2 regions of the Pseudomonas sp. PS02290 genome follow, and region 2 is predicted to be linked to the other one. Evidence: predicted binding sites of a transcription regulator. Region 2 holds the regulator's gene; the other holds the start of a gene.
The links. Region 2 encodes sigma-54, which starts transcription at its own class of promoters, with help from an activator protein. Its sites were predicted from a motif close to ANTGGCATNNANNTTGCTNT; they were not measured.

Region 1: a site for sigma-54 is predicted at 2,713-2,732, ahead of glnK (P-II family nitrogen regulator). Genes of this name have one in related genera too.

What each region holds. Positions count from the first base shown of each region.
Region 1 covers NZ_JASCOY010000002.1:187,558-191,972, forward strand. The annotation lists gene QMX88_RS02395 (hypothetical protein) at 1-25, opposite strand, end outside; gene QMX88_RS02400 (secondary thiamine-phosphate synthase enzyme YjbQ) at 106-549, opposite strand; gene QMX88_RS02405 (ammonium transporter) at 799-2,136, opposite strand; gene glnK (P-II family nitrogen regulator) at 2,171-2,509, opposite strand; gene QMX88_RS02415 (accessory factor UbiK family protein) at 2,925-3,188, shown strand; partial or broken gene QMX88_RS02420 (YifB family Mg chelatase-like AAA ATPase) at 3,411-4,415, shown strand, end outside.
Region 2 covers NZ_JASCOY010000017.1:72,383-76,797, forward strand. The annotation lists gene lptC (LPS export ABC transporter periplasmic protein LptC) at 1-154, shown strand, start outside; gene lptA (lipopolysaccharide transport periplasmic protein LptA) at 141-683, shown strand; gene lptB (LPS export ABC transporter ATP-binding protein) at 683-1,408, shown strand; gene QMX88_RS10855 (RNA polymerase factor sigma-54) at 1,597-3,090, shown strand; gene hpf (ribosome hibernation-promoting factor, HPF/YfiA family) at 3,167-3,475, shown strand; gene ptsN (PTS IIA-like nitrogen regulatory protein PtsN) at 3,488-3,952, shown strand; gene rapZ (RNase adapter RapZ) at 3,955-4,415, shown strand, end outside.

The DNA.
Region 1 (4,415 bases), on a different contig from region 2:
CTTCTTCGATGTCGTCGTCGCTCATGTTCTACCTCATGACTTGCGAAAGCAGATTAGTTATAGCCCAGCCGGGCTTGATTTCTTGGACAGCCGGAAAAAATTCAACTACCGCATACGTTCAGCGGTCGTGCCCTCACCCTGAAGCGTGACGAGGACTTTACGGGCACCGCCTGCATCGCGGTGCTCGCCCAGATAAATACCTTGCCATGTGCCCAACGCCAGCCGTCCATTTGTAACCGGCAATGTAAGCTGGCAGCCAAGCAGACTGGCTTTGAAGTGCGCCGGCAGATCATCGGGCCCTTCGTCGTCATGCTCGTAGCCGTCGCGCCCCTGAGGCACCAGACGGTTGAAGAAACGCTCGAAATCGCGACGTACCGCCGGGTCGGCGTTCTCGTTGACGGTCAACGAGGCCGAGGTGTGTTGCAACCAGACATGCAGCAGGCCGATGCGGCATTCGCGTAATTCGCGAAGGCCCGCGACGATCTCGTCAGTCACCAGATGGAAACCACGAGGCCTTGCCCGCAGCGTGATCAAGGTCTGTTGCCACATACCGTTCTCCGCCCTTCGGCGCGCATTCTAACGCGCTGGAAAAAAAAACAAAGTGCGTAATGAGCGACGATTTTCAGGAGCGCTGAACAAGGGCATTTATGCCCTCTAAAGCATCGAGAATCGTCAGGTTAGGCCGAACATTGCAGCGGATGTTCCTGCCGGGAACGCCCACCCGCTGTGCGGACATCCCTATCGACAAACCTCAGACAAAAAAATGCCCGGAGACCCGGGCATTTTTTCACGCGTGGATTACAAGTTGTAGCCACGTTCGTTGTGTTGCGCCAGATCCAGGCCGACCGCTTCTTCTTCCTCGGTGACACGCAGGCCCATGACCATGTCGAGTACCTTGAGGATGATGAAGGTCACGATCGCGGTGTAGATGACCGTGAAGCCGACGCCTTTGCATTGAATCCAGACTTGTGCGGCGATGTCGGTCACGGTGCCGAAGCCGCCCAGCGAAGGGGCTGCAAACACGCCGGTCAGGATCGCGCCAAGGATACCGCCGATACCGTGAACGCCGAAGGCATCCAGGGAGTCGTCGTAGCCCATTTTGCGTTTCAGGCTGGTGGCGCAGAAGAAGCAGACCACGCCTGCCGCCAGACCAATGATCAGGCCGCCCATCGGGCCGACAGTACCGGCGGCCGGAGTGACTGCAACCAGACCGGCAACCACACCCGAAGCGATGCCCAGAGCGCTTGGTTTACCGTGGGTCAGCCATTCGGCGAACATCCAGCCCAGCGCTGCAGCAGCGGTGGCGATCTGAGTTACCAGCATCGCCATACCGGCAGTGCCGTTGGCCGCAGCCGCGGAACCTGCGTTGAAACCGAACCAGCCCACCCAGAGCATCGCCGCGCCGACCAGGGTGTAACCCAGGTTGTGCGGAGCCATTGGAGTGGTCGGGAAACCTTTACGCTTGCCGAGTACCAGGCACGCTACCAGGCCAGCCACACCGGCGTTGATGTGAACAACGGTGCCGCCCGCGAAGTCGAGAACGCCCCAGTCCCACAACAGACCACCGACGCCGCTCCAGACCATGTGCGCAATCGGCGCGTAAACCAGGGTGAACCAGATCGCCATGAAGATCAGCATCGCGGAGAACTTCATGCGTTCTGCGAAGGCGCCGACGATCAGGGCCGGGGTGATGATGGCGAAGGTCATCTGGAAGGTCACGAAGACGGCTTCCGGGAACAGCGCTGCAGGGCCTGTGATGCTCGCAGGGGTGATGCCTGCCAGGAACGCCTTCGAAAGACCGCCGACGAAGGAGTTGAAGTTGACGACGTTGACTTCCATCCCGGTGGTGTCGAACGCCATGCTGTAGCCGTAGACGACCCACAGGATGCTGATCAGGCCGGTAATGGCGAAGCACTGCATCATCACGGAAAGAATGTTTTTCGAGCGGACCATGCCGCCGTAGAACAGCGCCAGACCGGGGATGGTCATGAACAGCACCAGCGCGGTGGAGGTCAGCATCCAGGCGGTGTCGCCGGAATTGAGTACGGGGGCTGCCACTTCGTCTGCCGCCATGGCCAAGCCAGGGGTTACGAGGGACAACAGGGCTCCTAGCCCTGCGAATTGACGCAGAGTCATATTGTTTTCTCCTGGGGCGTTGGGGTTTGGCGGCTTAGATTGCGTCGGTATCGGTTTCGCCGGTACGGATGCGGATGGCCTGTTCCAGATTGACCACGAAGATCTTGCCGTCACCGATCTTGCCGGTGTTGGCCGCTTTGGTTATCGCTTCGATAACGCGGTCCAGATCCTTGTCGTCGATCGCAACATCGATCTTCACCTTGGGGAGGAAGTCGACTACATACTCCGCACCGCGATACAGCTCGGTGTGGCCTTTCTGACGTCCGAAGCCTTTGACTTCAGTGACCGTGATGCCCTGCACGCCGATTTCGGACAGCGACTCGCGTACGTCGTCCAGCTTGAACGGCTTGATGATGGCAGTGACTAGCTTCATGAAACTTTCTCCCGAATTGGTGGACTTGCCCCAGGAAAACAAACCCGACTCAAGTCTAAGCGCAGTGTCTGGCTTTGTAACGCGTCGTGTCCGTAACAGACCTGACCAACTCCAGAAAACCGCTTCTGACGAAACATTCCCCGCTCCGCCTGCCGCACTGCATTCGTCACAGCGACTGCATCAGTGCATGGGTTACAAGCCACTAAGCAGAAAGCTTGCCATCTCATGAATCGGCATGAATTTCGGCCCTTCGACTGTTAATACACGCCTTAGCGTAGTCGTCGATTGCGATCACCGCACAACAACGGTGCGCACGTGCCCGGGGCCATGCGCGAAAAGCGTGCAGCGCATCGCGTCCGGCAGGAGGTCAAAAGCTGCGTGCTACACTCGCGCCCTCTGATTCTGGAGTTTCATCATGCTCGCCCCCAAAGCTTTTCTCGACGCCCTGAGCGGCCACGCTTCCCGCCTATTCAACGGCGAAACACCGGTTCCACGCAGCGAATTCGAAACCCAGTTCAAGGCGCTGCTGCAGAGCGGCTTCAGCAAGCTGGACCTGGTCAGCCGGGAAGAATTCGACAGCCAGATGATCGTCCTCGCCCGCACCCGCGCCCGTCTTGAGGCACTGGAAGCGAAGATGGCGGAGATGGAAGCGCAGTTGGCGACGCAGCCGAAAGCGTGAGGGGCTGAGCCACAGGGTTGAGCGTTTAACCCTGCGGGTGCTCAGGCGCAGTGCGCAATGCGCTGAACCTGGGCCTTGATCGCCTCCAACGTGGCCATCGACGTATCCTCCCGTGCCCTTGCCCTTCGATACACACCCCGAAAAACATGCCCCGCCCACGCGCCGGGCCAATGACTATCCTTCAGCTCGCCGCAGGAAGCGGTGCTGCCTACAAGGAAAGCCATGTCCCTCGCGATTGTTCTGAGCCGTGCCCAAGTTGGTGTTGAAGCCCCTGCCGTGACCGTCGAAACCCATCTCGCCAACGGGCTGCCGAGCCTGACGCTGGTGGGGCTGCCGGAGGGCGCGGTCAAGGAGAGTAAGGATCGGGTGCGCAGTGCGATCCTCAACTGTCGGCTGGAATTCCCGGCGCGGCGGATCACCCTGAATCTGGCCCCTGCCGATTTGCCCAAAGACGGCGGACGCTTCGATGTCGCCATTGCACTTGGCTTGCTGGCTGCCAGCGCGCAGGTGCCAACGCTCGCGCTGGAGGGCATTGAATGTCTGGGGGAGTTGGCGCTGTCCGGTGCGATTCGACCCGTACAGGGCGTGCTGCCGGCGGCACTCGCTGCGCGGGAGGCGGGCCACACGTTGATCGTGCCGGCGGTGAATGCCGAGGAAGCGTGTCTGGCGTCAGGCCTGAAGGTGATCGCGGTCAGTCATCTGCTGGAGCTGGTGTCCCACCTGAATGGGCACACGGTCATCGCGCCTTATAAATCCAATGGCCTGATTCTGCAGACACAGCCTTATCCCGACTTGAGTGAAGTGCAGGGCCAGACCGCGGCCAAACGCGCTCTGTTGGTGGCCGCCGCCGGTGCACACAATCTTCTGTTCAGTGGCCCTCCCGGCACCGGCAAAACGCTGCTTGCGAGCCGTTTGCCTGGGCTATTGCCACCACTGGATGAACTCGAAGCGCTGGAGGTGGCGGCGATTCAGTCGGTCGCCAGTCACGCCCCGCTGACCAGCTGGCCCCAGCGCCCCTTCCGCCAGCCCCATCACTCGGCATCGGGCCCTGCGCTGGTCGGGGGTGGCAGTCGCCCGCAACCCGGAGAAATCACCCTCGCCCACCACGGTGTGCTGTTTCTGGACGAACTTCCGGAATTTGATCGGCGCGTGCTGGAGGTGCTGCGCGAACCCCTCGAATCGGGCCATATCGTGATTTCCAGGGCGCGGGATCGGGTGCGCTTTCCG
Region 2 (4,415 bases):
TGTATTCCCGCAGAAGCAATATGCGGAGACTGCCCAACCCGTTAGAATCGACGGCCTTGGCGGTGTAACGACCGGCACGGGTATGAAAGCGTATCTGAAAGAAAGCAGGATGAACCTGCTATCCAACGTAAGAGGACAGTATGAGGCTCGTTAAAACCCTTCCTTTTTTGCTCGGCCTGGGCGCAGCACTGGGAAGCGCGAGCGCCTGGTCTCTGCCGACGGATCGCGATCAACCCATCCACATCCAGTCGGATGACGCGCAGCTGGACGACAAGCAAGGCATCGCCACCTACAAAGGCAATGTCATCATCACCCAGGGCACGATGAAGATCACCGGCAACACCGTGACCATCACCCGTACACCGCAAGGCGACGTGGACGTGTTCACGTCCGTGGGCAACCTGGCCTACTACGAGCAGAAGCCATCGGTGGACAAGCCGATCGTTCAGGCCTGGGGCGTCACTATTCAGTACTTCGCGGCCCAGAACCGCATCGTGCTGATCGACAAGGCCAAAGTGGTCAACGACGGCAACACGTCCGAAGGCGAGAAAATCGTCTATGACACCGTCAAGCAGGTCGTGAACGCCGGTCGTGCCAATGGCACCAAGGTCACCGCACCACGCCCTCGTATCGACATGGTCATCCAGCCGAAAAAGAAAACCGACCAGCAGAAGGCCCAGTAATGGCGACGCTGAAAGCCCAGCACCTGGCCAAGGCCTATAAAAGCCGCCAGGTCGTACGTGACGTCAGCCTGTCCATCGAGAGCGGCCAGATCGTCGGCCTGCTTGGCCCCAACGGCGCCGGCAAGACCACCTGTTTCTACATGATCGTCGGCCTGGTTCAAGCGGATCAGGGTCGCGTCCTGATCGACGACCAGGACGTCAGCCATCAGCCGATGCACGGCCGTGCACGCGCCGGTATTGGCTACCTGCCACAAGAAGCGTCGATCTTCCGCAAGCTCTCCGTCTCGGACAACATCATGGCGATCCTGGAGACCCGCAAGGAGCTCGATCGCGCTGCCCGCCGCAAGGAGCTGGAAAGCCTGCTGCAGGAATTCCACATCACCCACATTCGCGACAACCTGGGCATGAGCCTGTCGGGCGGTGAACGTCGCCGTGTGGAAATCGCACGCGCCCTCGCCACTTCGCCGAAATTCATTCTCCTCGACGAACCCTTCGCCGGTGTTGACCCTATTTCCGTGGGCGACATCAAGCAGATCATTCACCACCTCAAGGCCAAAGGGATCGGCGTGCTGATCACCGACCACAACGTGCGTGAGACGCTGGATATCTGCGAAACCGCTTACATCGTCAACGATGGACAGCTGATTGCCGAAGGCGACGCCGAATCCATCCTGGCCAACCAGTTGGTCAAGGAAGTGTATCTGGGTCACGAGTTCCGCCTGTAACCGCAGTGATGACATGAGGTTGTGCGGCTCCCGCAATGTGCGCCATCGCCAACCTCGTTTTTTAATTGTCATCACACTCTAGGCAAACCCTCCAGCTTCAGGCATATAATTTGCTTAAGTTGGCGCCCTCGGCGCCCTGCTAGTAAATGGCGCGCAGTGCGCCGGCGAATAAGGTGTTAAGCCCTGCCATGAAACCTTCGCTAGTCTTGAGAATGGGCCAGCAGCTGACGATGACACCTCAGCTGCAACAGGCAATCCGATTGCTTCAGTTGTCGACGCTGGATCTCCAACAGGAGATTCAGGAGGCGCTGGAGTCGAACCCGATGCTGGAACGGCAGGAGGAAGGCGACGATTTCGACAACGCCGACCCCTTGGCGGATAACGTAGAGCAAAAGCCCAACGCTGATGTTCAGGGACCCACCTACCAGGAATCGGCGCCTACCGTCGACAATCTGGAGGACGGCGACTGGAACGAGCGCATTCCCAACGAGCTGCCCGTCGACACCGCGTGGGAAGACGTCTATCAGACCAGTGCCAGCAGCCTGCCCAGCAACGACGATGACGAGTGGGATTTCACCACCCGCACCTCCGTTGGCGAGAGCCTGCAAAGCCACCTGCTGTGGCAACTCAACCTGGCGCCAATGTCGGACACCGATCGCCTGATCGCCGTGACGCTGATCGACTGCATCAACAATCAGGGCTACCTCGACGAAACACTCGAAGAAATGCTCGACGCCTTCGACCCTGAGCTCGATATCGAGCTGGACGAAATCGAAGCCGTTCTGCACCGCATTCAGCAGTTCGAGCCTGCCGGCATCGGCGCTCGCAACCTGAGTGAATGCCTGCTGCTGCAGCTTCGCCAGCTGCCCGCCAAAACCAAGTGGCTGGCGGAAGCGCAGAAGCTGGTCAGTGACTACATCGATCTGCTCGGCAGCCGCGACTACGCGCAACTGATGCGCCGCATGAAGCTCAAGGAAGACGACCTGCGTCAGGTCATCGAACTGGTCCAGAGCCTCAATCCGCGCCCCGGCTCGCAGATCGAGTCCAGCGAAGCCGAATACGTCGTGCCTGACGTCATCGTGCGCAAGGACAACGAGCGCTGGCTGGTGGAGCTGAACCAGGAATCCGTGCCGCGCCTGCGGGTCAATCCGCAGTACGCAGGTTTTGTGCGTCGCGCCGATACCAGTGCCGACAACACGTTCATGCGCAATCAGCTGCAGGAAGCTCGCTGGTTCATCAAGAGCCTGCAGAGCCGCAACGAGACGCTGATGAAGGTGGCCACGCAAATCGTCGAACACCAGCGAGGCTTCCTTGAGTACGGTGACGAAGCCATGAAGCCCCTCGTTCTGCATGACATCGCGGAAGCGGTCGGCATGCACGAATCGACGATCTCCCGGGTGACCACGCAGAAGTTCATGCACACCCCGCGCGGGATCTACGAACTCAAATATTTCTTTTCCAGCCACGTCAGCACCTCCGAAGGCGGCGAATGCTCGTCCACGGCGATTCGCGCGATCATCAAAAAACTGGTCGCTGCGGAAAATCAGAAAAAGCCGTTGAGTGACAGCAAGATCGCTGGTTTACTGGAAGCACAAGGCATTCAAGTGGCCCGTCGCACAGTCGCCAAGTACCGCGAATCCCTTGGGATCTCGCCGTCCAGCGAACGCAAGCGACTGATGTAAAGGTCACACGTCAAAGCGTTCCAGTGGCAGGCATTACGCCTGCCTCTTAATGCACTGGCAACGAAGGAGAAGCTGTATGCAAGTCAACATCAGTGGACACCAGCTGGAAGTGACTGAACCTCTGCGTACCTACATCGGCGAGAAACTCGCCCGATTGGAACGCCACTTTGACAAGATCACGAATGTGCAGGTCACCATGGAGGTCGAGAAGCTCAAGCAGAAAATCGAAGCCACCTTGCACGTTCCTGGCGCTGAAGTGGTTGCCAACGCCGAACACGACGACATGTACGCAGCCATTGACCTGCTTGCCGACAAGCTTGACCGCCAACTCAAAAAACATAAGGAAAAACAGCAAAGTCTGCTGCAAGGCGCGACTGCTCGCTGACACTCCCCACCCATGATCCGACTTGAAAATATCCTGACCCCTGGCCGTTCACTCGTGAACGTGCCAGGCGGCAGCAAAAAAGCCGTACTCCAGAACATCGCCAAAATGATCGGCACGCAAGTGCCTGATCTGGATGAGCAGGTCGTGTTTGACAGCCTCATTGCCCGTGAAAAGCTCGGCTCCACCGGATTCGGTAATGGCATTGCCATTCCCCACTGCCGCCTGAAGGGCTGCTCAACGCCTGTCAGCGCCGTACTGCATCTGGAAAAACCCATCGATTTCGACGCCATCGACGGCGCACCGGTTGACCTGCTGTTTGTGTTGCTGGTCCCGGAAGCGGCCACCGATGCTCACCTTGAATTGCTGCGCCAGATCGCCAGCATGCTCGACCGTGATGATGTGCGTAAGCGCCTGCGCGGTGCCAAAACCGACGAAGAGCTCTACAGCGTCGTGCTCGACGTCCAGAACGGTCACTGATCATGCGGATGATCATCGTCAGCGGCCGCTCCGGCTCCGGCAAGAGCACGGCCCTCGATGTCCTTGAAGACAGCGGTTTCTACTGCGTCGACAATCTGCCCGCCGGCCTGCTTCCAGAGCTGGCGGAGCGCGCGCTGATCAACACCGAACTGGCTGAGCCCCTGCTGGCGGTCTCGATCGACGCGCGCAATCTGCCCAGTCACCTGACGCGATTCCCGCGCATGCTCGCCGAAGTTCGGGCCCGGCACATCCAGTGCGACGTGCTGTTTCTCGACGCCGATGAAGCCACCCTGCTAAAGCGCTTTTCAGAGACCCGCCGTCGTCACCCGCTGAGCACGGCAACCCGCTCGCTGGCCGAAGCGATTCGTGACGAAAAAACCCTGCTCGGTCCGATCATCGACCTGGCTGATCTGACGGTCGACACCACGCACCTGAATCTCTACCAGCTGCGCGACATTCTCAA